3 regions of the Allobosea sp. 01N443 genome follow, and region 1 is predicted to be linked to each of the others. Evidence: predicted binding sites of a transcription regulator. Region 1 holds the regulator's gene; each other region holds the start of a gene.
What was found. Region 1 encodes LexA, which represses DNA repair genes until DNA is damaged. Its sites were predicted from a motif close to TGTTCNNNNTGTGTTCNG; they were not measured.

Region 2: AC1DRP_RS06765 (PA0069 family radical SAM protein) is a predicted target of LexA. The motif match lies at 8,357-8,374, and genes of this name have one in related genera.
Region 3: AC1DRP_RS31590 (ATP-dependent helicase) is a predicted target of LexA. The motif match lies at 5,538-5,555, and genes of this name have one in related genera.

Annotation. Positions count from the first base shown of each region.
Region 1 covers NZ_JBFTRC010000152.1:206-4,183, reverse strand. Annotated here, with positions in the region: gene AC1DRP_RS27095 (ComEC/Rec2 family competence protein) at 1-1,340, shown strand, start outside; gene lexA (transcriptional repressor LexA) at 1,334-2,038, opposite strand; gene AC1DRP_RS27085 (molybdopterin molybdotransferase MoeA) at 2,120-3,331, opposite strand; gene moaC (cyclic pyranopterin monophosphate synthase MoaC) at 3,328-3,816, opposite strand; partial or broken gene AC1DRP_RS27075 (indole-3-glycerol phosphate synthase TrpC) at 3,813-3,978, opposite strand, start outside.
Region 2 covers NZ_JBFTRC010000015.1:20,778-32,693, reverse strand. Annotated here, with positions in the region: gene AC1DRP_RS06800 (tetratricopeptide repeat protein) at 1-992, opposite strand, end outside; gene AC1DRP_RS06795 (electron transfer flavoprotein-ubiquinone oxidoreductase) at 1,411-3,090, opposite strand; gene AC1DRP_RS06790 (uracil-DNA glycosylase) at 3,310-4,122, shown strand; gene AC1DRP_RS06785 (cytochrome ubiquinol oxidase subunit I) at 4,273-5,703, shown strand; gene cydB (cytochrome d ubiquinol oxidase subunit II) at 5,717-6,721, shown strand; gene ypfJ (KPN_02809 family neutral zinc metallopeptidase) at 6,831-7,712, shown strand; gene AC1DRP_RS06770 (glycosyltransferase family A protein) at 7,815-8,303, opposite strand; gene AC1DRP_RS06765 (PA0069 family radical SAM protein) at 8,431-9,621, shown strand; gene rnhB (ribonuclease HII) at 9,673-10,284, shown strand; gene AC1DRP_RS06755 (site-specific DNA-methyltransferase) at 10,475-11,659, shown strand; partial or broken gene mutY (A/G-specific adenine glycosylase) at 11,640-11,916, opposite strand, start outside.
Region 3 covers NZ_JBFTRC010000214.1:6,431-15,070, forward strand. Annotated here, with positions in the region: gene ku (non-homologous end joining protein Ku) at 1-418, opposite strand, end outside; gene AC1DRP_RS31570 (hypothetical protein) at 1,038-1,385, opposite strand; gene ligD (non-homologous end-joining DNA ligase) at 1,435-2,367, shown strand; gene AC1DRP_RS31580 (DUF1236 domain-containing protein) at 2,483-2,899, opposite strand; gene AC1DRP_RS31585 (hypothetical protein) at 3,022-3,273, opposite strand; gene AC1DRP_RS31590 (ATP-dependent helicase) at 3,448-5,520, opposite strand; gene AC1DRP_RS31595 (DNA topoisomerase IB) at 5,654-6,667, opposite strand; gene AC1DRP_RS31600 (hypothetical protein) at 6,698-6,922, opposite strand; gene AC1DRP_RS31605 (fumarylacetoacetate hydrolase family protein) at 6,995-7,711, opposite strand; gene AC1DRP_RS31610 (ABC transporter substrate-binding protein) at 7,884-8,640, shown strand, end outside.

The sequences.
Region 1 (3,978 bases):
TCTCGATCTCGGGCCTTCACATGGTGCTGGCCTCCGCCACGATCTTCGGCCTGGTCCGTGGCCTGCTGGCGCTATCGCAAACGCTGGCATTGCGCTGGCCCATAAAGAAACTCGCCGCCCTGGCCGCGATGCTCGGCGCCACGGCTTATTGCATCTTCTCGGGAGCCGAGGTCGCGACGGTGCGCTCGCTGATCATGACATTGGTCATGCTCGGTGCGATTCTCGTCGATCGCCCGGCGCTCAGCATGCGCAATCTGGCTCTCGCTGCGATGATCGTTCTGCTGCGCGAGCCTGACGCGCTGCTTGGTCCAAGCTTCCAGATGTCCTTTGGCGCTGTCGCGGCGCTGATCGCCTTTGCCGAGCGCTGGGAGGATCGCGGCCACTCCGAGGCGCCGGCGAACCTGCCTTGGCCGCTACGGCCGATCTGGATCGCGGTGGTCGGGCTCACGGTCACGACCGTGCTGGCGACGGTCGCAACCGCACCGTTCGGTGCCTATCACTTCCAGACCTTCAACCCCTTCGGTCTGCTCGGCAATGCGCTCGCCTTGCCCTTCGTTTCCCTGATCGTCATGCCTGCCGCTGTCTTCGGCGTGCTCGCCTATCCCTTCGGCCTGGATTGGCCGGCTTGGGCGCTCATGGGAGTCGCTTCGGACTATGTGCTGCAATCCGCGCGCTGGGTTGCGGGATTCGACCACTCCGCGGTGATCATTCCTGCATTCGGGGCCGCGGCGCTCGCATGCTTTGCCGCCGCGCTTCTCTGGATCACGCTCTGGACGACACCGCTGCGCTTCCTGGCCGTCGCCCCCCTGATCGCGGGACTGCTCGTGGCAGCGAAGCCCGACAGGCCCGACATCCTGATCGAACGCGATGGTTCCGGGATCCTGGTCCGCGGGGGCGATGGTCGCATGATCCTGGCGGGGCAACCGAGCCGCTTCGTGCTGCAGCAATGGCTGAACGCAGATGGCGATAATCGCCGGACTGACGACAACAGCCTGCGGGAAGGCGCGACCTGCGACACGTTGGGTTGTGTCGTCCGCAGCAAGGATGGACGAAGCGTTGCCTTTGCACGTGATCGCCTGGCCATCGTCGAGGACTGTCGGCGCGCCGATCTCGTCATCACGCCGATTCCYTGGAACGCTCCGTGCGCAGCACGACTGATCGACCGCAGGGCATTGTCGCGCGATGGCGCGACCGCCCTTGTCGGCAACAAGGGCGGCTGGCGCGCCCATCTATCAGAGCAGGATGGTGTCGATCGTCCCTGGAGCCGCAAGCGGGAGCGGCCTGCAAGCACGCCGGCTTTGCCGCTGGCGGCTGTCGAAGAACACGAGCCGCTTCAGTAGCGCCGCATCAGGTTGACCAGGCGGCCCTGAATCTTGACGCGGTCCGGTCCCAGCACCCTTGTCTCATAGGCGGGATTGGCAGCCTCGAGCGCGATCGAGGAGCCGCGCTTGCGCAGTCGCTTCAGCGTTGCTTCCTCGTCATCGATCAGAGCCACGARGATATCCCCGGTATTGGCCGTGTCCTGACGCTTGATCACCACCGTATCGCCGTCGAGAATGCCGGCTTCCACCATCGAGTCGCCGCGAACCTCGAGGGCAAAATGTTCACCGGGGCCAAGCATGTCGGCAGGCAGTGCCACGGTATGGCTGCGGCTCTGGATGGCGGAAATCGGTGTACCGGCGGCAATCCGCCCCATGACCGGAATCGCAACCGTGGAGCGCACATCTTCGTCCGGGGGCGGTGCGATCGGCCGGACCTTGCCAAGCCCCCCTTGGACGACGGAGGGGCTGAACCGTCCGCGCGTCGCCTGAGGGCCGCCGGCCCCTTCGGGCAGCTTTATGATCTCCAGCGCTCGGGCTCGATTGGGAAGGCGGCGAATGAACCCGCGCTCCTCCAGCGCCATGATCAGGCGATGGATACCGGACTTGGAGCGCAGATCGAGCGCGTCCTTCATCTCGTCGAAGGAGGGGGGCACCCCTGTCTCGCGCAGGCGTTCCTGGATGAAACGAAGCAGTTCGAACTGTTTGCGTGTCAGCATGGTTCCCGCCGGCGCTCTTTGTATGGAATCGAAACAAAGCACGAACACCATACAGGTTCGCGTTGTGTTCCGCAAGCGCGCTCAGCGTAGGCGGATGATCCGGCAGTTGTCGCCTTTGTTTGCCGGCGCAGCAAACGATTCGCGAATGAGTAGCGCGTCGGCGCGGGCAAGAGTGGCCAGCATCGATGAATCCTGCTTGGCGAAGGGCGTTGCCAGCCATCCTTCCGGAGTGAGCGTCAGTTCCGACCTCATATAGTCCCGCCGCTCATCATTTGCCYGCAAATTTCTTCCGACGATTGCAGGCTCACTCAGATCGCGCTCCGGTTCCGGTACGCCCAGGAGGGTCCTGAGCAGGGGCACGACGAAGAGATGCCCGCAGACGATGGACGAGACGGGGTTTCCGGGTAGGCCGAGCGCGACCATGCGGCCGAGGCGGCCCATCATCATCGGCTTGCCCGGCCGCATGGCGATCTTCCAGAAGCCGAGCGCCATGCCTTGACCGATCAACGCTGCCTGGACGAGATCGTGCTCACCTACCGAGGCTCCTCCGAGGGTGATCAGCACATCGGCATCGGCCTTCCGTGCCTGGCCAATCTTGTCGGCGAGATCGGCATGATCATCGCGGGCAATCCCGAGATCGAGCGCCGTGCCGCCGGCCTGCTCGACCAGCGCGGCGAGCGCAAAACTGTTGGACGCGACGATCTGGTCGGGTCCAACCGGCTCGCCGGGCTGGACCAGTTCGTCGCCGGTCGCGAGGATCGCGACCAGTGGCTTGCGACGCACCGTGAGCATGGGGTGGCCCATGGCTGCCGCGAGGCCGAGGCTCGCACTGTCGAGCCGGCTGCCGGCGAGAAGCAACACCTCGCCCTCGCAGAAGTCCAATCCTGCCTGACGAACGAACTTGCCGCGCTCGGCGCCCTCGCGCACGCGGATCGTCGCAGTGCCGACGCCGTCCGCATTCTCCTGAATCAGGATCGTATCGGCGCCCTCCGGAATCGGAGCACCGGTGAAGATGCGAACAGCCTCATTGGAGCGGACCATCCCTGAGAAGGAACGACCGGCAGCCGATTCGCCGATGACACGCAATTCATTTGCCGGCGCAATATCATCTGCGCGAACGGCGTATCCGTCCATTGCGGAGTTGGCAAAGGGGGGCTGGGTCCGAAGCGCCTGCAGGTCGGCGGCGAGCACGCGCCCTACGCAATGTGCGAGTGGCAGGGTTTCTGATGGTGTCGGTGCCGGAACGCTGTCGATCAGCGCCTTCAGGGCGACGGGGACGGGCGTGAGGCTCATCGCGCAGTTTCCGGGAGATCGAAAGTGCCGGATTTTCCACCTGACTTGTGGACGAGCCTGATGCCTTCGATCCGCATCGCCCGGTCGACCGCCTTGACCATGTCGTAAACTGTGAGGCAGGCGACGCCGACAGCGGTCAACGCCTCCATCTCGACGCCGGTCTGTCCCTTCATCTTGACCTCAGCGCTCACGCGCACCCCGGGCAATGTCTCGTCCAGGGTGAGGTCGACGCTGATCTTGCTGATCAGCAGGGGGTGACAGAGCGGGATCAGTTCATGCGTGCGCTTAGCGGCCATGATTCCAGCCAGGCGCGCCGTGCCAAGTACGTCGCCTTTCTTGGCGTCGCCATCGCGCACGATCGCCAGAGTCCCGGGCTGCATGACGACACAGCCCTCGGCGACAGCGATGCGCGAGGTCTCCTCCTTGTCGCCGACATCGACCATATGGGCCTGGCCGCTGGCGTCGAGATGGCTGAGCTTGCTCATGCTGCGCTGCGCGCAGAACCGGTCAGGAGATCACGGGTGGCAGCGGCGACATCGTCCTGCCGCATCAGGCTCTCGCCGACGAGGAAGGTGTTGACGCCGGCGCGCTGCAACCGTGCGATGTCGGCATGGCTGAAGATGCCGCTCTCGCCAACGATGATGCGG
Region 2 (11,916 bases), on a different contig from region 1:
AGCTGCTTGGCCCGCTCCAGGATGTCGCCGAGCGTCAGGACGGCGAGATCGTGATTGGGGTCGAGATAGAGGGCGAGCCTGAGATAGAGCAGTGCAGCGGCCTCGTCTCCCTGGCGGTTCCCCGCGCTGGCGAGGCCGTAGAGCACTTCGGCTGCACCCTGCTGCGCCGTAGCGACCGAGCGGGCAAGCGGCTCCTTGGCGGCGACCCGGGTCAATCCGTCACGCACGATGGGGTGATTCGGCAGGAGCCTGTCGAAGGCGCCATAGGTTGCCGCAGCTCCTTCGAAATCGCCGGAGCGGGTCTGGAAGCGAGCCCAGAGATCGACGAGACGCAGCGTCGTCTTCTCGGCCTCATAGGCCGCCTTGAGCCTGCGCTCGGAATCCGCCTTGCGGCCGGCGATATCGAGGATCAGGCCGGCATGATAGTCGCGGAAGAGATTGTAGGAAGGCTCGCCCTTGAGCCGCTCGAGCGTCTCGAGCGCGCGGTTGGTCTGGCCGGAGCCGGCATAGGACCATGCGGACAGCAAGGTCGCCGTGATGTCGGCGGAACGCCCGCGCCCGCCGCGCTGCAGGTGATTGCGCGCCGTCTGATACTGTTTCTGCTTGATGGCGCGAATGCCGATCGCGAGCTGCGCCAGCCCGTTGCTCGGGTCGCGCTGCACCAGCTTCTCGGCGGCGCGGAACGCGTCATCCATGGAGCCATCGGCCAGGAAGGCGACGAAACCACGCTCCAGCAGATCGTTGTTCTTCGGATCGCCCTTGATCGCCTCCCGCAGGAAGACCGAGGCCGCGCCAAGGTCTCGGCCGGCACCGGCCACGATCGCGGCCAGATAGTTGCCTTCAAGGCTTTCGGCAGGCTCAAGCGGCTCGGTGGTGCGGGTCGGCGTATTGGTTTGCGTGGTGGCCTGCGCAGCGGCCCCGGCATGAAGCGCGACAAACAAGGCCAAGGCCAATGTCGCGCCGGCCCCTCGGCCGTTCATTCGAAACGTCACGACTGCTATTCTCCCTCGGTCCGCTGCCTCGTGTGGCACAGGGGCTGGGTCCATTCAGCGCGACCGTGACCGCTTCGCATAGGCGCGCAAGATGGCCGTTTCCGGGCGCCCCGGCAAGCCGCAAAGCCGGCGCAGATCGCCTCCGTAGCAAGGATGCAACAACCACTGCAATCACGTCGTGCAGCGCACAAATTCAATCACGTCACGCTGCAGTTCGGCACGCCATCACCATTGCAGCTGCATCTCTCGGCTCTGTGGCGACGATTCGCCCAGGATCATCCCAGGGAGACGATCGTTCGCTCGGTCGCCGCGATCATCGACCGCACCTCGCCGGGGCCAAGTGACCATTTCGGCAGGACAAGCCGCCGCCCTGGCAGGGCGCGGCCTCCTTATCGCACCGGTCACCGTCGCCGACTCATCACATGTTCGAGTAACCCGGGCCACCGCCGCCCTCAGGCACCACCCAGGTGATGTTCTGGGCGGGATCCTTGATGTCGCATGTCTTGCAGTGCACGCAGTTCTGCGCGTTGATGACGAAGCGCGGATCGCTCTTCGTCTCGTTGTCCTTGTAGACGATCTCGTAGACGCCGGCCGGGCAATAGAGCCGGGCGGGCTCGCCATACAGCGGCAGATTCTTCGCCACAGGAATGGCGGGGTCGGTCAGCTTCAGATGGGCGGGCTGGTCTTCCTCGTGATTGGTCGAGGACAGGAACACCGACGACAGCTTGTCGAAGGAGAGCTTGCCGTCCGGCTTGGGATAGGTGATCGGCGTCACCTCGCTCAGTGGCTTCAGCGTCGCGTAATCCGGCTTGCCATGCTTGAGCGTGCCGAAAGGCGACCAGCCGAAGAGCTGGTTCAGCCACATGTCGATGCCGCCGAGCACAACACCGCCGATCGTCCCGAATTTCGACCAGAGCGGCTTGACGTTGCGGACCGGCTTGAGGTCGCGGCCGATCGGAGACGCGCGCCAGCTGGTTTCGATCTCGCTGACTTCGTCATGCGCGCGTCCCGCCGCCAGCGCCGGCACGAGATGCTCGGCCGCCAGCATTCCGGACAGGATCGCGTTGTGGCTGCCCTTGATGCGCGGCACGTTGACGAAGCCGGCCGCGCAGCCGACCAATGCCCCGCCCGGGAAGCTGAGTTTCGGCACGGATTGCCAGCCACCTTCGGTGATGGCGCGCGCGCCGTAGGACAGGCGCTTGCCGCCCTCGAAGACGTCCCGGATCATCGGGTGCGTCTTGAAGCGCTGGAACTCGTCGAAGGGCGAGAGTGTCGGGTTCTCGTAGTTGAGATGCACGACGAAGCCGACGGTGACGAGATTGTCGTCGAAATGATAGAGGAACGAGCCGCCACCGGTCTTGCCGTCGAGCGGCCAGCCGAAGGAGTGCTGCACCCGGCCCTTGTGGAACTTCTCCGGCTTGACCTGCCAGATCTCCTTGAGGCCGATGCCGTATTTCTGGGGCTCACGATCCTTGTCGAGACCAAAGCGCTGGATCGCGATCTTGGACAGCGAGCCGCGCGCTCCTTCGCCGAGCAGCGTATAGCGCCCGCGCAGCTCCATGCCGCGGGTGAAGCGTTCGGAGACCGTGCCGTCCTTGGCGATCCCCATGTCGCCCGTGGCGACACCAGTGACGGCGCCCTTCTCATCGAAGAGAAGCTCAGCGGCCGCGAAGCCCGGATAGATCTCGACACCCAGCGCCTCGGCGCGGGTCGCCAGATAGCGCGTCACCAGCCCGAGCGAGCCGACGAAATTGCCGTGATTGTTCATCAGCTTCGGCATGCCGAAATTCGGCAGCCGGATTCCGTTCGGCTCGGTCAAGAAATAGAAGATGTCCTCGCTGACTTCCGTGGTCAGCGGGCGTGCCTCGTCCTGCCGCCAGTCAGGCAACAGCGCGTCGAGACCAATCGGATCGATAACCGCGCCCGAGAGGATATGGGCGCCGACCTCCGCCCCCTTCTCGACCACGACCACCGAGATGGCCTCGTCGAGCTGCTTCAGGCGAATGGCGGCTGCGAGACCAGCGGGACCTGCGCCGACGATGACGACGTCATAGTCCATGCTCTCGCGCGGGGTGCTTTGCGCTTCCTCGAGTTCCATCCTGCCCTCCGCCAACAACTTTCGCCTCGACAGCGATAGTTTATATATGAACGATCACACTCTCTGGCTCAAGCCAAACCGAAACCAGATTGGAACCCCTCTATCCGAGCCCACGTTCCAATTTGCAACCGCGTTTGACCGCTCTGGCGAGCACGCGGAGCCGGGACAGCCGCCCGACAGGTGTCGCGAAGCCGCGCCGGACCGTGCTAAGACGCCGGGATGATCCCTGCTGGCCACGATCCCGTCGAACTCATTGCCTGGTACGCCGAGATGGGCGTCACCGAGATGCTCGACGAGACGCCGCATGACCATTTCGCCGAATCCGCACAGGCCGCCGAAGCTGCCGCCACGCAGCCTGCAGCACGCCGCAATCCTCTGCGTGCCGTTCCTGCCGCGCGCGTCATCGCGGCCGACGCAACGGCGCCCGACGAGGCCATGCAGAGCGCGCGCCTGCTGGCCGGGCAGGCCAAGACGCTCGACGAATTGAAGGAGGCACTGGCCAGCTTCGAGGGCTGCGCGCTCAAGGCGACCGCGAAGAATCTCGTCTTCGCCGACGGCAATCCGGAGGGGCGCGTGATGTTCGTCGGCGAGGCCCCCGGCGCCGATGAAGACAGGCTCGGCCTGCCCTTCGTCGGGCGCTCCGGCCAGTTGCTCGACCGGATGCTGGCGGCTATCGGCCTCAACCGGCAGGAACATGTCTACATCGCCAATCTTCTGCCCTGGCGTCCGCCCGGCAACCGCACGCCGACGCCGCAGGAGGTCGCGATCTGCCTGCCGTTCATTCAGCGGCAGATCGAACTCGCCAATCCCGATATCCTCGTCTGCATCGGCGGCCCCTCTGCCCAGGGCCTGCTCGGCTTCACCGGCATCCTCGCCTCGCGCGGCAAGTGGACCGAGTACGATATGGGCACAAGGCGCATCCGCGCCCTCGCCACGCTTCACCCCGCCTATCTGTTGCGCCAGCCCCTGCAGAAACGCCTCGCCTGGCGCGACATGCGGGCGCTCAGGACAGCGCTCGACGCAGCCAGCTAAAGTATTCGCCTGCGACAACGCAGCCCTGCCTCTGCGACATTCCGGCCCCTCGCGCAGTTTCGGATTTGACTAAATTGCCGCGCAGCGACGATGCTGTGCGGGCAGAGTCGTTTCAAGCCGCTCGTGCGGCGTGCCGGCCGGAGCCTTGCGATGGAAATCGACGCTTTTCTGCTTTCGCGTATTCAATTTGCTTTCACGGTTTCCTTCCACATCGTCTTCCCCGCCTTCACCATCGGGCTTTCCGCCTATATCGCGACATTGCTCGGCCTCTGGCTGAAGACCGGCGACGACAAGTTTCACCTGCTCGCCCGGTTCTGGACCAAGATCTTTGCGGTCTCCTTCGCGATGGGCGTCGTTTCGGGCATCGTGCTGTCCTACCAGTTCGGCACGAACTGGAGCCGGTTCTCGACGGTGGTCGGCAACGTCATCGGTCCACTGATCGGCTACGAGGTTCTGAGCGCCTTCTTCCTCGAGGCCTCCTTCCTCGGCGTCATGCTGTTCGGCTGGAAGCGCGTTCCGCCCTGGCTGCATTTCCTGTCCGCGGTGATCGTCGCCGCCGGAACGGCCTTGTCGGGGTTCTGGATTCTCTCGGCCAATAGCTGGATGCAGTATCCGACCGGCCACGAGATGCGCGACGGCATCGCCTATCCGGTCGACTGGCTGCAGATCATCTTCAATCCGACCTTCCCCTTGCGCTTCATGCACATGATGACGGCGGCCTATCTGACCACCGCCTTCGTGGTGCTGGCGACGGGAGCGCGCCATCTCCTGGCCGGGACGAGCATCGAGCCTGCCAGGACGATGGTGCGAATGGCGATCCTGATGATCGCCCTGACGGCTCCGATCCAGGCCATCATCGGCCACCAGCACGGCGAGGACACGGCGAAATACCAGCCGGCGAAGCTCGCAGCGATCGAAGCGCATTGGGATTCGTCGAAGCCCGGCGCTCTGGTTCTCTTCGCCTGGCCCGACGAGAAGGCCGGCATCAACCGCTACGAAATCGCGATTCCCGGGCTCGCCAGCCTCGTGACCCATGGCAGCATGAGCGCTCTCTTTCCCGGCCTGAATGATTTCGCGCCGCAGGACCGGCCGCCCGTCAAGATTCCCTTCTTCGCCTTCCGGCTGATGGTCGGCATCGGCTTCCTGATGATCGGCTTCGGCTGGCTCGGTGCCTATCTCTGGTCACGTGGCAAGGTGTTCGAAGCACGACGTTGGCTCTGGCTGGCGCAATACACCTGGCCACTCGGTTTCGTCGCCATCCTCGCCGGCTGGTTCGTGACCGAGGTCGGGCGCCAGCCCTGGCTCGCAACGGGTGTGCTGCGTTCGGTCGACTCCGTCTCGCCGGTGACGGCGATGCAGGTCGCAATCTCGCTCGCGCTCTTCGTCTGCGTCTATTCCGTGGTCTTTGCGGCCGGGATCCTGCTGATGAACCGGTTGATCGACAAGGGCCCCGACGCTCTCCTCGCCACGGACCCACCGGAGCAGCCTTCGCAGCGGACGCTCAAGGCGACGCAGGATGACGCCTCTGTGCTGTTCGGCGACGGGCATCCCGGCGACGACAAGATCCAGCCGGCGAATTGAGGGGAGAGCTGAGATGGAATGGTATCTCCCCGTCATCTGGGCCGTCCTGATCGGTACTGCCGTGATGCTCTATGTCGTGCTCGACGGTTTCGACCTCGGCATCGCGATCCTCTTCCCGACGACCAGGGACGAGGGCGAACGCGACCAGATGATGAACTCGGTCGCGCCCTTCTGGGACGGTAACGAAACCTGGCTCGTGCTCGGCGGCGGCGGCCTCTGGGTCGCCTTTCCGACCGCCTACGCCATCATCATGCCGGCCTTCTACACACCGATCATCCTGATGCTGCTGGCGCTGATCTTCCGCGGGGTCGCCTTCGAATTCCGCTGGGTCGCCAAGCCGCATCACAGGAAATGGGACATTGCCTTCTGGCTCGGCTCGACCCTTGCGGCCTTCGCTCAGGGCCTCGTGCTCGGTGGCTTGATCCAGGGCATCACCGTGAGCAACCGCGAGTTTGCCGGCGGCCCCTTCGACTGGCTGACGCCGTTCTCGGTGATGTGCGGGGTCGGCGTCGTCGTCGGCTACGCGCTGCTCGGCGCGACCTGGCTCGTCTTCAAGACGGAAGGTGCCGTCGCGGACAGGGCACGGCGCCAGGCGAAATGGCTCCTGCTCGGTCTGATGGCTTTCGCTGTGATCGTCTCGCTGTGGACGCCCTACGCACATCCGCGCATCGCCGAACGCTGGTTCACGCCGTCCAACCTGCTGCTGCTCTGGCCATTCCCGGTCCTGACGGCGTTCTGCGGCTATATGGTCTGGAAGCGGCTGCACGGGCAGCACGAATTCACACCCTTTGCCTTCACCATCGCGATCTTCCTGCTCTGCTTCCTGGGACTCGCGATCTCGAACTATCCCTATCTGGTGCCCCCGAGCCTGACGATCTGGGATGTGGCCGCAGCGCCGTCCTCCCATATCTTCGTCCTGATCGGCGTCTGCTTCCTGCTGCCGATGATCCTGTTCTACACGGCCTTCGTCTACTGGACCTTCCGCGGCAAGGTGAGGGCCGACAGCGGCTATCACTGAGGTAACAGGAAGAACCTGGGGAACCACCCGCGCGCGAGCCGGTTGACGAATAGCTTGAGTTCCGGGCCTCTCTCCACGAGATTGCTCGGGACTAGACGGGGACTCCGCCATGCGTTGGGAAGATTATCGCCAGTCCGAGAATCTCGAGGACAGGCGCAATGGCGGCGGCGGCTTCGCGGGGCTTCCCGGCGGGCGCGGCGGTGTCGGCATCGGAACTATGGTCGTGCTTGGCCTTGTCGGCTGGGCTCTCGGGATCGATCCGCGCATCCTGATCGGTGGCGCCGAAATGCTCGGGGTCGGGCGCAGTGCTCCGACCCAGGAGAGCCGCCCGGCCTCAGGCCCGCCGCAGGATGAAATGGGTCGCTTCGTTTCGGCGGTGCTGGCGCAGAACGAGGATATCTGGACCAAGATCCTGCCGCAGCAGGCGAACCGCCGCTACGAACCGCCGAAGCTCGTGCTGTTCTCGCGCATCGATCGCTCGGGGTGCGGCACGGCACAGGCAGCGATGGGGCCGTTCTATTGCCCCGAAGACAAGAAGGTCTATCTCGACCTCTCCTTCTTCCAGGAGATGCAGCGCAAGCTCGGCGGTGGTGGTGACTTCGCCTATGCCTATGTGATCGGCCACGAGGTCGGCCATCACATCCAGAACCTGCTCGGTATCCTGCCCAAGGTGAACCAGCTGCGACAGCGCATCTCGGAGCGCGAATCGAATGCGCTGTCAGTGCGGGTCGAGCTGCAGGCGGACTGCTTCGCCGGCGTCTGGGCGCATAATGTCCAGGCGATGGGCCGAATCGACCAGGGCGATGTCGACGAGGCGATGCGGACGGCGGCGGCGATCGGCGATGACCGGCTGCAGCAAGCCTCGCAAGGCGTGGCCGTGCCCGATTCCTTCACCCACGGCTCGTCGGCGCAGCGCACACGCTGGTTCACGACCGGCTTCAAGTCCGGCTCGCTGCAAAGCTGCGATACCTTCCGGACGAACCAGCTTTAGATCATCGGACCCGATCTCGTATCCGATCCGATCTCACCTTCTGGGGTTGCGTCGGCTTTCCCCGAATACCGCGATCCACCTTTCGGGCCGATGCCTTGCGTCTCAGGATACGGCACGCTCCCGGCGCACCGAGAGACGCCGCGGCGCGGCATTCAGCCGCCCGGCCAGAACCAGCCCCTTCGGCACCACAAGGCCGGCCCGCAGCCGACGCGGGCCGAATGACAGCGCGGCGCGCTCCTTGAGCGCCGCAGCAACCCCGCTCAGCGGCAACAGGGCCGGCCTGTCGGGCGCCAGCAGCAGATGGCGCTCGGTCGCCTGAATCCAGTTTGGCTGCAGGATGTCCCCGGCGCTCAACAGAAGCAGCCAATCGCCGCGCGCCTGCGCGGCACCGGCATGCCAGCTTTCAGGCACGGCCGCCCTGACATAGGTCGCACCCGTCGCATCGGCGAGGCGTTCCACCTCCCCCTCACCATCCGCATCGACGACCACGGCATGGCCGAGGAAACCTTCGGCAACGGCCGGGATCAGCGCGGAAAAAGTCGCAGCGAGTGCTCTGGCCGGTCCGTCGGCCCTGATGACGGCTGTAAGCATGGCCCATTGATTATGACGCAGCGCAACATGCCGCAATCCCGCCACTTGCATTTTGTTCCCTATATGTTCACATTGATGGTCACGGAAACGCCGATTCTTACGGCCCTCTCAGGAACGGCTCAGCGCCATGCAGCAAGCCAGACCCAGTTCGCGACCGATCGCAGCCCAGCCGCTCAGGCGGCATGACGGCGAAACCCTGTCGGCATCCGCGCGTGTCGCTCCGGCTGACCCCCTCGCCTATGCCGGCCACCGCATCGATCCGGAACGACGGCGCGGGCGCGGGGCAACGATCAATCCAGGCGGACGCTTCGAGACCGAGCAGCGCGTCGCCGAAGATGATGGCTGGGGCTCTCTCGGCGAATTACCAGCCTTCAAGACCGAAGTCGCGATCGAGAAAGCGCGCACGATCATCACGCGGAATGATTCGCCGGATATTTCGTTTGACCGCTCGATCAACCCCTATCGCGGCTGCGAACATGGCTGCGTCTACTGTTTCGCGCGGCCGAGCCATGCCTATCTCGGGCTTTCGCCTGGGCTCGATTTCGAGAGCAAGTTGACAGCCAAGCCCGACGCCGCGCTGCTGCTCGAGAAGGAATTGTCTGCACCGTCCTACCAGCCGCGCACCATTGCGATCGGCACCAATACCGACGCCTATCAGCCGATCGAGAAGAAGCTGCGGATCATGCGCTCGATCCTGGAGGTGCTGGCGCGCTTCCGCCACCCGGTCGGCATCGTCACGAAATCGGCACTGGTACAGCGCGACATCGACATCCTGGCGCCGATGGCAGCGCAGGGCCTCGCCAAGGTCGCGATCTCGGTGACGACGCTCGATCCCAAGATCGCGCGCGGCATGGAGCCGCGCGCCGCCGCGCCGGCGAAGCGGCTGGAGACGATCAAGCGGTTGTCGGATGCCGGCATTCCGGTGACCGTGCTGGTCGCGCCGATCATCCCCGCGATCAACGAGCAGGAAATCGAGCGCATCCTCGACGCCGCCAAGGCCGCCGGGGCGCGCGAGGCCGGTTACGTGCTGCTGCGGCTGCCGCTGGAGGTGAAGGATCTCGTCCAGGACTGGCTCCTGACCCACCATCCAGACAAGCTGCGCCATGTCGTTTCGCTGATCCGCTCGACACGCGGCGGCAAGGATTACGACTCGGCCTGGGGCCAGCGTCAGGTCGGTTCCGGTCCCTATGCCTGGATGATCGGGCGGCGCTTCGAAATGGCAGCCGAACGCCTCGGCTTCAACGCGACGCGGTTGCGGTTGCGCAGCGACCTCTTCCTGAAGCCGGAGAAGGAAAAGGCACAGCTCAGCCTGTTCTAGACGACGGCCTTCCGGCATAAGCCCGGCAACGATTTCTTTCCTGGACCGGGCATGGCCGCCGATTTCAGCCGCGAGGCGCACGCAATTGAGCAAGGATTCTGGCCATTGGCCGGCGTCGACGAGGTCGGACGCGGGCCGCTGGCCGGGCCAGTGGTGGCGGCTGCCGTCATTCTCGACCCCGGCCTGATTCCGGCTGGCCTCGCCGATTCGAAGGAACTCAGCGCCGCAAGGCGCGAAGCGCTGTTCGGGGAGATCGCCAAAGCCGCGCTCGGTATCGGGATCGGCAGCGTCACAGCGCAGGAGATCGACGCGCTCAACATCAGGCAGGCGACGCTGCTCGCCATGAAGCGCGCGGTTGCCGGTCTGCCTGTCCAGCCGCGGCATGTGCTGGTCGATGGCAACGACCCTCCCACTCTGCCCTGCCCCTGCGATGCGATCATCAAGGGCGACGGCAGCGTGGCCTCGATTGCGGCCGCATCGATCATCGCAAAGGTGACCCGCGACCGGATGATGGCGCGCCTGGCGACGCATTATCCGGCCTATGGTTTTGCCGGGCATGCCGGATATGGCACGGCCGCGCATCGCGCCGCGATACAGACCCACGGCCCGTGCCCGGAGCACCGTTTTTCCTTCGCGCCGATCAAGGGCGTCTGGCGGCGCTGAGCGGTTGTGCGATGCCCGCGACACGTTAGCCGTTTCTTAACACCCGATCCGGATTCAGCTGGTTTGCCAATGCACTAGGCAAAAACTGCAGCCCCAAAACGAGACGCATTTTTTTCAACCCGGAAACCCGGCTTTTACCCTGACTCCCCCAAGATCGCGACTGTTGAAGTTGCGTAAATGGTTCGGCGTCATGGGTACCTCGCGTACCGGGACTGCCAGCGCCGCCGTCCGGATTCAGGTTTCGCGTACCGGACGGCCTGCGCTGCAGTCTCGGATGAAGGCTTCGAGCCTTTCATTTGATCTTCCGCTCGATCAGGTCGTCGTCGGCGACTGCATCGCCGCGCTCGACCGCCTGCCTCCGGCAAGCGTCGACCTCGTCTTCGCGGATCCACCCTACAATCTTCAGCTTGGCGGCGATCTCCGCAGGCCTGACGACAGCCTCGTCGATGCCGTCGACGACGACTGGGACAAGTTCGCCTCCTTCGCCGAGTATGACGCCTTCACGCGAGCCTGGCTGACCGCCTGCCGGCGGGTGCTGAAGCCGGACGGCGCAATGTGGGTGATCGGCTCCTATCACAACATCTTCCGCGTCGGCGCGATCCTGCAGGATCTCGGCTTCTGGATGCTGAACGACATCGTCTGGCGCAAGGCCAACCCGATGCCGAACTTCCGCGGCCGGCGCTTCACCAACGCGCATGAAACACTGATCTGGGCGGCGCGCGGCGAAAGCTCGAAATACACCTTCCATTACGAGGCGTTGAAGGGCGGCAATGACGACCTGCAGATGCGCTCGGACTGGTATCTGCCGCTCTGCACCGGCGAGGAACGTCTGAAGGACGCGTCCGGCGCCAAGGTGCATCCGACTCAAAAGCCGGAGGCCCTGCTGGCCCGCGTCATGCTTTCGGCTAGCAACCCCGGCGACGTGATCCTCGATCCGTTCTTCGGCACCGGCACCACGGGTGCCGTCGCGAAGGCTCTCGGTCGGCGGTTCATCGGCCTTGAACGCGACCCGGTCTATGCCGAGGCGGCGCGCAAGCGCATCGCCGCTGTCCAGCCATTGCCGCCCGAATCGTTCTCCACCGCGCCTTCGAAGCGCAGCGAACCGCGCGTGCCCTTCCTCAGCCTGGTCGAGGCCGGGCTGGTCAAGGCCGGTGAGAGTGTCGTCGACGAGAAACGCCGCCACAAGGCGACGATCCGGGCCGATGGCACGCTGTTGCTTGGCCCGGCTGTCGGCTCGATCCACAAGGTCGGAGCGCTGGCCCAGGGGTTACCCGCCTGCAATGGCTGGACCTTCTGGCATGTCGAGCGCCCGGAAGGGCTGACGCTGCTCGATTCACTGCGCGGCGAGATCAGGGCGCAGATGGCAGCGGCCTGAGCGCCTCGAGCCCTGCCTCGAGCGCTTTCAGGAAGACCGCCGGGAACGGCTCGTCACGGAGCCGCGCCAGCGGGGTGAAGCGGGAGCCTTGCGGCGCCGGCGTCGCCCGCGGGGCACGCGCGACAAGGACCGTGAGCTCCAGCGGAAAATGGGTGAAGACATGGCGAACGGGCGTTGCCAGCCTGCGCCACTGCGCCGGAAGCGGAGCATCCTGCAAGGCGTCAGCGAGGCGGTAATCCGCGCTCCATTGACCGGTC
Region 3 (8,640 bases), on a different contig from region 1:
CGGCCGACTTCTGGTCCTTCATTCCCTCGCGGATCAGCGCGAAGGCTTCGGACGCCACGGGTGAGGCAGGCGCGATATAGTAGGGCTTGTCGAAGAAGATCTCGTCGATCTCGCCGCACCGCAGGAACGTCTCGACCGTGAGGGTCTTGTCGCTTTCCGGGATCGCGGCGGCGATCTCTTCCGGCTCGAGCAGGACGTAATCGCCGTTGCCCTTGTCGTAGCCCTTGACCTGATCCTCGGTCTCGACCGGCTTGCCGGAGACCTCGTCGATATACTGACGATGGACGCGGTTGCCGGTCTTGCGGTTCAAGGTGTGAAACGAGATCCGCTCGGCGGTCGAGGCTGCCGTGTAGAGCGAAACCGGGCAGCTCACCTCGGCGATCTTCAGAACGCCTTTCCAGACAGCGCGCGGCGCCATGACATTTCCCCATAGCGTTTCAGCGGACGCGAGCGAGGAACGAGCGGGCATCCATGATGGTTCCAGTTTGCACCGCACCACGCGACCAAAGAAGCACCGGAACCGTGATGGACGTCGGCGCTCGGCTGCATTCGTTCACGACAGAAAAGGCGTCGACTGGCGGCTACAGGGAACACGTTATCGTGAGATGGTTCTGCCCTATGCGCCCCAGGCAGATGCCCGAGTACCTGAACAGGGCTTGCCCGACCGGAGCCTCGCAACGGCTCTGTCTCGTCTTTCGTTTCGTTGACGGGCTGGTCGCATTGCCCTGCCGAGCGCGCCAGGCCTTACGTGGTCATGGTGATGTCCGCAATGGCGTCTGCCGCGGCTCGTAGGCGTGGATGGCCGTTCTAAGCGCAGCGAGCTGACGATCTCGGGCGGCGCTCGGCCTGATGCCTTCCAACTGGCCAACGCGCTCACAAGCATCGCGATAGTCTTCGTGCGTACGGAGTGTCACCGTCACTGGTTCTGATCTGGAAAGGGTATCGGACATGCAAAGCACCTCCCTGTAGGGAGCAACCTAAACCTTGGAGCGCTCCCGGCAATGTCATTTGCCGGATGCGGCAACTCTTGATCGAATTCACTCCAGCCGCGTGATGATCAGCCCGGTTCTGGCGACTTCGAACCTGCGCTCGTCGACAAAGTTCACGAGCGCACCGCTATCGAGCGTGTAGGTGATGCTGCGCAGGTCGTCCGGGTTTCCGCTTGGGATGAAAAGCGCGGGGTAACGAACCCATGTCAGCACTCCCATATCACCACCATATCCTAACTGCTGAGGCGGCACGAAGTTCCACGTCGCCGGAACGAGTGCCCGCTGCCCGGCGTTTGTCTGCGGTGGAGGAGAACCCGTCATGCGCGTGCGCCAGATGTCGCGGTCCGGCCCCGGTTCGGAGGCGTTGAAGGGCACGGTCTTGTCGCCCGTTGCCATACCAGTGGAGGCCCGTCTCCCTGACGACAGCACGCAAGATGACGATCCTATGCCGCAGCATGTCGAGCCATGCCTTGCCAGTGAGGCGGCAAAGCCGCCCAAGGGGTCCAATTGGTCGTTCGAGGTGGCATGGGACGGCTACCGGCTTGCCGTTCATATCGAGCCTTCGCGCGAGGTGCGCCTGCTTGCGCGAGACGGCCGGGATTGGACGGCCCGCTTTCCCGCGATCGTGGCGGCGGCGAAGCAGATCGTCGTCGACAGTGCTATCCTTGATGGCGAGGCCGTCATCCTCGATCGGAGCGGAAAATCGGATCTCGCGGCATTGGAGCAAGCGCTCGGCGGGCGAGACGGCAAGGGCAGCGCCGAACTCGCGGTCCTGTTTGCCTTCGATCTTCTGTACCTCAATGGACAGGATCTGCGGCATCTGCCGCTCTCGCAGCGGCGCGAGGTCCTGGCCGATGCAATCGACCGCGCGTCTCCCGGTATCCTGCTCAGTGAGGACGTGATTGCCGACGGAGAGGCGTTCTACACCCTCGCCTGCAAGCTCGGCCTCGAAGGCATCATCGCAAAACGCCTTGATGCACCCTATCGCTCCGGCCGCGATGGTGACTGGCTCAAGATCAGGTGCATCCAGTCGGAGCGCTTCGTCATCATCGGATATGAGCCTTCGATCGGCTTTGGAGGAATCGGCAGGTTGCTGCTCGCTGCGGAAAAGGCCGACGGCCTGGTCTATGTCGGCGGGGTTGGCAGCGGCTTCACCGAGCTGTCCGGCGCCGCCTTGAAGGCGCGGCTCGACGCGAGACTCGTTCCGCGACCACCCCTGGCCATCCAGCGGACAGCCGCGCGCTGGGTTTCGCCCGTGCTGGTTGCCGAGATCGAATTCCGCGGCTGGACCGATGACGGCAAGCTTCGCCACGCGACTTACAAGGGCCTGCGCGACGAAGCCGGTGCTGCGAGGATCTTTCGGTTCGATGATGCATAGGAGTCAGGACCGAGCCAGGGCCGGACATCGCGGACAAGGCCACGCGTTCGCCAGGCAGCAAACGGCCCGCCAACGGAAGCTGCTGGCGGGCCGAACGGTTGGACGATTGTGCTGATCACTCGATGATCTGAACGATCCTGCGGGTGCCGGGCTCGACCAGCACAGTGCGGTTATTCACGACCGTATAGCGGTACTGGGTCGCGCCATACTCGCGCGGCACTTCGCGATAGGTCACGCCCTCATTCGGGAGCACGGTGCCGACCGCGAGCGGCTCGGCATAGGTGTAGGACGGCACACGCTGCTCGACCACATAGGTCTTGAAGCGGGGGGTATTGTCGCCGACGATGCCGCCTACGACAGCGCCACCCACGCCGCCGACAACAGCACCGACCGGACCGCCGACGATCGCCCCGCCCACGGCGCCTGTCGCCGCGCCGGCAGCTGCACCACCCTGCGCGCCCTGCGGATTCTGGGCGAATGACGCGACGGGCACGAGAATCAGGGTCGCGGCGAGAGCAAGCTTCTTCATCATCACAGATCTCCTTCGCTGAGGGTTCTGTGATCAGGAACGGGCTCGATTCCGGTTTGTTCCACCGATCGGCATCCGGACGTCGGTGTCCCGCGAGAGGCCGCCTCCGTCGCGAACGGCCGCAATCAGGTCTCGGCCTGGGTCACCCCAAGCTTGTGCCAGAGCTGTTCCCTGTCCATGCAGGAGACGTCGTAAGTGACCTGTCGGCCCTTGAATTCCGGTCGTTTTCCAAACTCCACCGTCATCGCACGCGCGATGTCGTCGATGCGGGCTTCGCAGGCCTGCACCGTCGTGAAACCCTGTTCGCTGATCCGGGAAGCGGTGCAGGTCGCTTCGCCGGAAATGCACGCGACAATCACCATCGTGAAGGCATCCATGGAGGCACTCCGAGTGAAATCGAGTCAGGCCAGCCATGAAGGCTGGGGTTTCTGGGTTACCGAGAGCTTAAGGGGAACAAGCAAGATGCGGGCCGGCGCCACCGGCGCAGGCCGATCGCGCCTTCTGCGATCGCATCGGCTTACCCGAAAACCGCAATCCCTCGGGCCGATGCTTCAGCGCCACATGCCCTTGAGTCGTGCCGACACGTCAATTCTCACGCCGCTGCGGTGTTGCATGGCGGCCTGAGCCTGCTCGATGGGCCAGGTCGCCTGCTCGAACAGGTGCAGCAGGGCATGCGGGATGAACCGCGTGCGTGCCGCGTAGACATGCCGATCGCCTCGCGCGGCCTGGCCATGAGTGAAGAAGCGCTGCGGCACGACCAGATGCAGGTCGTCCCTGGCGCGCGTCATCGCGACATAGAGCAGCCTGCGCTCCTCCTCGATCTCGGCGGTCTCCCCGACGGCAAGGTCACTGGGAAGACAGCCGTCCACCGTGTTCAGCACAAAGACCGACTTCCATTCCTGTCCCTTGGCGGAGTGGATGGTCGAGAGGATGAGAAAATCCTCGTCCAGCGATGGCGGACCCGCTTCATCGCTCGTTGCGTCGGGCGGATTGAGGGTGAGCTCGGTGAGGAAGCGCTCGCGGGATGGATAGCCGGAGGCGATCTGCTCCAGCTGAACCAGATCGGCTCGACGCGTGGTGAAATCCTCGTGAATGCGCTCCAGGTGAGGGTCGTACCAGAGACGGGCCCGTTCGAGGTCTGCCGGCCAGCCTATCCCTGAGCGCAGCGCCCGGAATGTCGCAACGAAATCCGGCCAGGCGTCGCCCGTACGCGCGGGCGCCGACAGCTCCGCGAGGCCTGCTGCGAAATCATCTGCCGTGCCGGCCTGATCGAGCACGCGTTGCGCGGAGGTCGGCCCCACGCCCGGAAGCAGCTGCAGCAAGCGGAACCCGGCGACCCTGTCGCGCGGATTCTCGACGAAGCGCAGCATCGCCAGCATGTCTTTGACATGGGCGGCATCGAGGAATTTCAGCCCGCCGAACTTCTTGTAAGGAATATTGCGCCGTGTCAGCTCGACCTCCAGCGGGCCGCTGTGATGCGAGGCGCGAAAGAGCACCGCCTGCTGCTTGAGCGTGTGCCCCGCCTCCCTGTTCTCCAGCACGCGCGTCGCGACGAAGCGCGCCTGGTCGGCTTCGTCGCGAACATTGACGAGTTGGGGCTTGCCGCCCGACTGGCGGTCGGTCCAGAGGTTCTTGGTGAAGCGCTCGCGGGCGAGCTCGATCACCCCATTCGCGGCGGCCAGAATGGGCTGGTTCGAACGATAGTTCTGATCCAGCGTGACGACCTCAGCCGGTGGGCTGAAGGCCTGGGGGAAATCGAGGATATTGCGGATCTCGGCGGCGCGGAACGAGTAGATCGATTGCGCGTCATCGCCGACGACGGTGAGCCCCTGGCCATCGGGCTTGAGCGCCAGCAGGATCGAGGCCTGAAGCTTGTTGGTATCCTGATACTCGTCGACGAAGACATGGTCGAAACGTCCGCCCATCTCCGCGGCAAGGCTGGGCTCGCTTGCGGCCTGGGCCCAGCACAGCAGAAGATCGTCGTAATCAAGGACGTTCTGGGCCTGCTTGGCCTCGACATAGGCTGAAAAGAGCTGCTTCAGCTCCCCTGCCCATGATGCGCACCAGGGAAAGGAAGCACCCAGCACGGCCTCAACCGGCTCTTCGGCATTGACGCAGCGCGAATAGATCGCAAGGCAGGTGCCCTTCTTGGGAAAGCGCCCTTCCGTTTTCGAGTAGCCAAGCTCGTGACGAGCGAGGTTCATCAGGTCGGCGCTGTCCTCGCGGTCATGGATCGTGAAATGCGGATCGAGCCCAAGCTCCGGCGCGTAATCCCGGAGCAGCCTTGCTCCCACGCTGTGAAAGGTCCCGGCCCAGGTCAGCGCGTCGGTCATGACGGCAGCCCCCTCTCCCAGCACGTCGCGCGCGATGCGCTCCACCCGCCTCGCCATCTCGGCTGCAGCGCGTCGGGAGAAGGTCAGCATCATCATGCGGCGCGGGTCCGCACCGTTCAGGATCAGATGCGCGACACGATGCGCGAGCGTGTTGGTCTTGCCGGATCCCGCCCCCGCGATCACCAGCAAGGGACCCGGCTGCGTGCCGACGCCGTGCTCCACCGCGCGGCGTTGCGCGGGGTTGAGCCTGTCGAGATAGCTTGGTGGCGCCAGCGAATCGAGAGCGAACATGTCTCATATTCGATCATTTTTCGCGTTTTGTTCGCAACGCAAAAGATCGGGAATAGGGCAGCCGTCCTGAGCCAGATGGCCGAAGCCCTATGGCAGGATCGGTTTCGACCTGATCATGAGGCGGCGATTCACCTCACCCAGCCAGCGAGGCGAGCGCCCGCTCGATCCGGGAACAGCCGCCCCTGGCGCGCGCCTTCTCGAAGGAGGCCGCGAGCTTCCCGTTGGCATAGGCCTTCACCACGATGGCGTGGACATAGCTCTTGCGCGTCACGGCAGGCGTGTTCGCCAGTTGCTCCGAGACGGCGCGCATGATCTCGGCGAGCTGACGCTTCTCGCTGCCATCGCCGATCATGATCTGGCTGGCCAGCAGCAGTTCGGCGGCCGCAGCGTTCCCCGCCAGCATCCTCAAATCCTTGGCACTGATGGCGAGGCCGGAGATCTCGCGGAGATAGGCGTTGATGTCGCCGGCATGGACCGGCGTCACCTTGCCGTCCTCGTCCCGGTATTGCAGCAGTCGCCGGCCGGGCAACTGCGCAATCCGGGCAAGTGCTCGGGCGAGCGGGCCATCCTGCCGCGAGCATGCGATCTGCTTTCCGCCCTTGCCGCGAAACAGCAGGTCGATCCGCGAGGCCGTCAACGCGACATGGCGCTTGAGGAGCGTCGAGGCACCATGGCTGCCATTGCTCCTCGCATAGGCCTCGCCGCCAACGCGCAGATGGCAGCGGTCGATGATGGCGACTGCGCAAGCCAGCGTTTTCCTGCGGCAGAGCGCACGCGCCTTGAGATCATCGGCGACCGCCTTGCGCAAACGGGGCAGCGCGTCGATCAGCAGCCGCAATCGCTTCAACTTGCGGCGTTCGCGGACCCGCTCCCATTCGGGATGATAGAGATATTGCAGCCGCCCGGCCTCGTCCCGCCCGACCGCCTGGAGATGGGCCCGTGGATCGGCCGCGATGCGCACCTCGCGATAGGCGGGCGGAATTGCAAGTGAGCGGATCCGCTCAAGCAAGGCCGCGTCCCGGACGGGCTCGTCAGTGGCGTCGAGATAGGCAAAGCCCCTGCCGCGCCGGCCCCTGCGGATCGTCAGATCTCCGGGATTGACGATCCGCAGCCGACCAGGGGCGCGGGATGGCTTGCCGGCGACCATGGCGTTACTGCTTGCCCAGCGCTTCCTGCATCAAGCCGCTTCCCGGCGGTTATGATGGCGGCGCACGAGTTCTTCGGCGTAGGCCAAGTCAGCCTGCGTGAAGGCCGGCACCGGATCCGTGAGGATGGCGGTGAGGACATCCCGGTCGCGCTGGCCATTCGCTATCACAAAGGCGAGCGCATCCCTCGTCTCGCGTTCGGCATGAAGCTGGGCCACGAGGGCCGCAATCAATCTGTCCTTGGCCGATAGCTGCATGGCAAAACCTCCGCAGGAAGCTTCGCGATAAACACGGTCGGGCCAGCGCTTGTTCCGCCCAGGCGCAATCTGTCAGCCCGCCAGCGGCGACGCGCCGATCGTGACGGTGAGCGCGCCGAGGCGCTCGATGCTGCCGACGAGAACATTACCGGGAAGGACCGCGCCGACGCCATGCGGCGTACCGGTCATGATCACATCGCCGGGCTCGAGCGAGTAATATTTCGAGAGTGTCGCAATGATCTCGGGCGTGCGCCAGATCATCAAGGACAGGTCGGAATCCTGGCGTGCGACACCGTCGACCTCGAGGCGGATTTTGCCCGTCGACGGGTGGCCGACCTGTTCGACCGGGTAGATCGGGCCGCAGGGCGCCGAGTGATCGAATGATTTCTTAAGTTCCCACGGGATCCGCGGGCCGTCTGGCGTGTCGAGCAGCTTGCGGCGGGTCATGTCGAGGCAGATGCCGTAGCCGAAGACATGCTCGAGCGCTTCGTCCTGAGGGATGTTGTAGCCGCCGGACTTCATCGCCACCATGAGCTCGAGCTCGAAGTGAAAATCGTCCGTCATCGGCGGATAGGGAACGACGCCGCCGTTCTGGACGATTGCATCGGCCGGCTTCTGGAAGATCAGCGGGAAATCGCGGGTCTCGTCGCCGCCCATCTCCCTGACATGGGCGACATAGTTGCGACCGACGCAGTAGATCCGCCGGATCGGGAAGCGCGCCGAGGAGCCCTCGATCGGCAGTGACTGGAGGGTCGGCGCCGGAACGGCGAAGTCTGCGAGTGTCGTCATCTGGGAAGCCATGCGCTGGGTCACGATCGGGACAGCATATGGGCCGGCTCGATCCTGTCCAGATAAATCTGCATATTTTTATCACACGCCAGATAATCTGAATTTATTTGACACGTTTGATCGATAATGCATCGTTCGCTCATCCGTATCAGAAAAACGCAAGGGGAGCGGGATGAAACGTAGGCAGTTCATGGCAGCGGCGGCGGGCCTGCCGCTTGCGCTCGCAGCGTCGCGTGTTCATGCGCAGGCGCAGGATGAGCTCACGATCGTCTATCCGAGCCCGGGCGGGCTGGGTTATTTCGCCCTCTATGCCGCGATCGGCGAAGGTTATTTCGCCGAGGAGAAGCTCAAGATCCAGCCGCGCAGCGTCAATGGTTCGGCCCAGGCCATCCAGGCGCTCCTTGCGGGCCAGGCGCAGCTCGCCCATCCCGGTCCGGGGCCGCTGATGGCGGCGCGCGAACGGGGCCAGGATCTGGTCTACATCTACAATTACTTCACCCGCAGCCAGTTCAACCTCGTCGTGCCGGAGGCTTCGCCGTTCCAGAAGCCCACCGACCTGAAGGGCAAGGTCATCGGCGTCGGCACGGCAGACGGGGCGGAGGTCGCGTTCGTGCGCTCGATCTTCGACGCCGAGGGCATGAAGGAAGGCCAGGACTACAAGTTCATCACGGTTGGCGAGGGCGGCATGGCTGTCGCCGGCTTCATGCAGAAGGCGATCGACGCCTATGCCTCCGACACCGCGGGCGCGGCCACGCTGACACTGCGCGGTGTCAAGCTGCGCTCGCTGACACCTCCGCCGTTCCAGTCCTTCTTCGGCAACGGCTATGTGGTGACGCGGAAATATCTCGACGAGAACCGCAGCATGCTGGAGCGCTTCGGCCGCGCGCTGGTCAGGGGCACCAAATTCGGGATCGACCCGGCCAACCGGG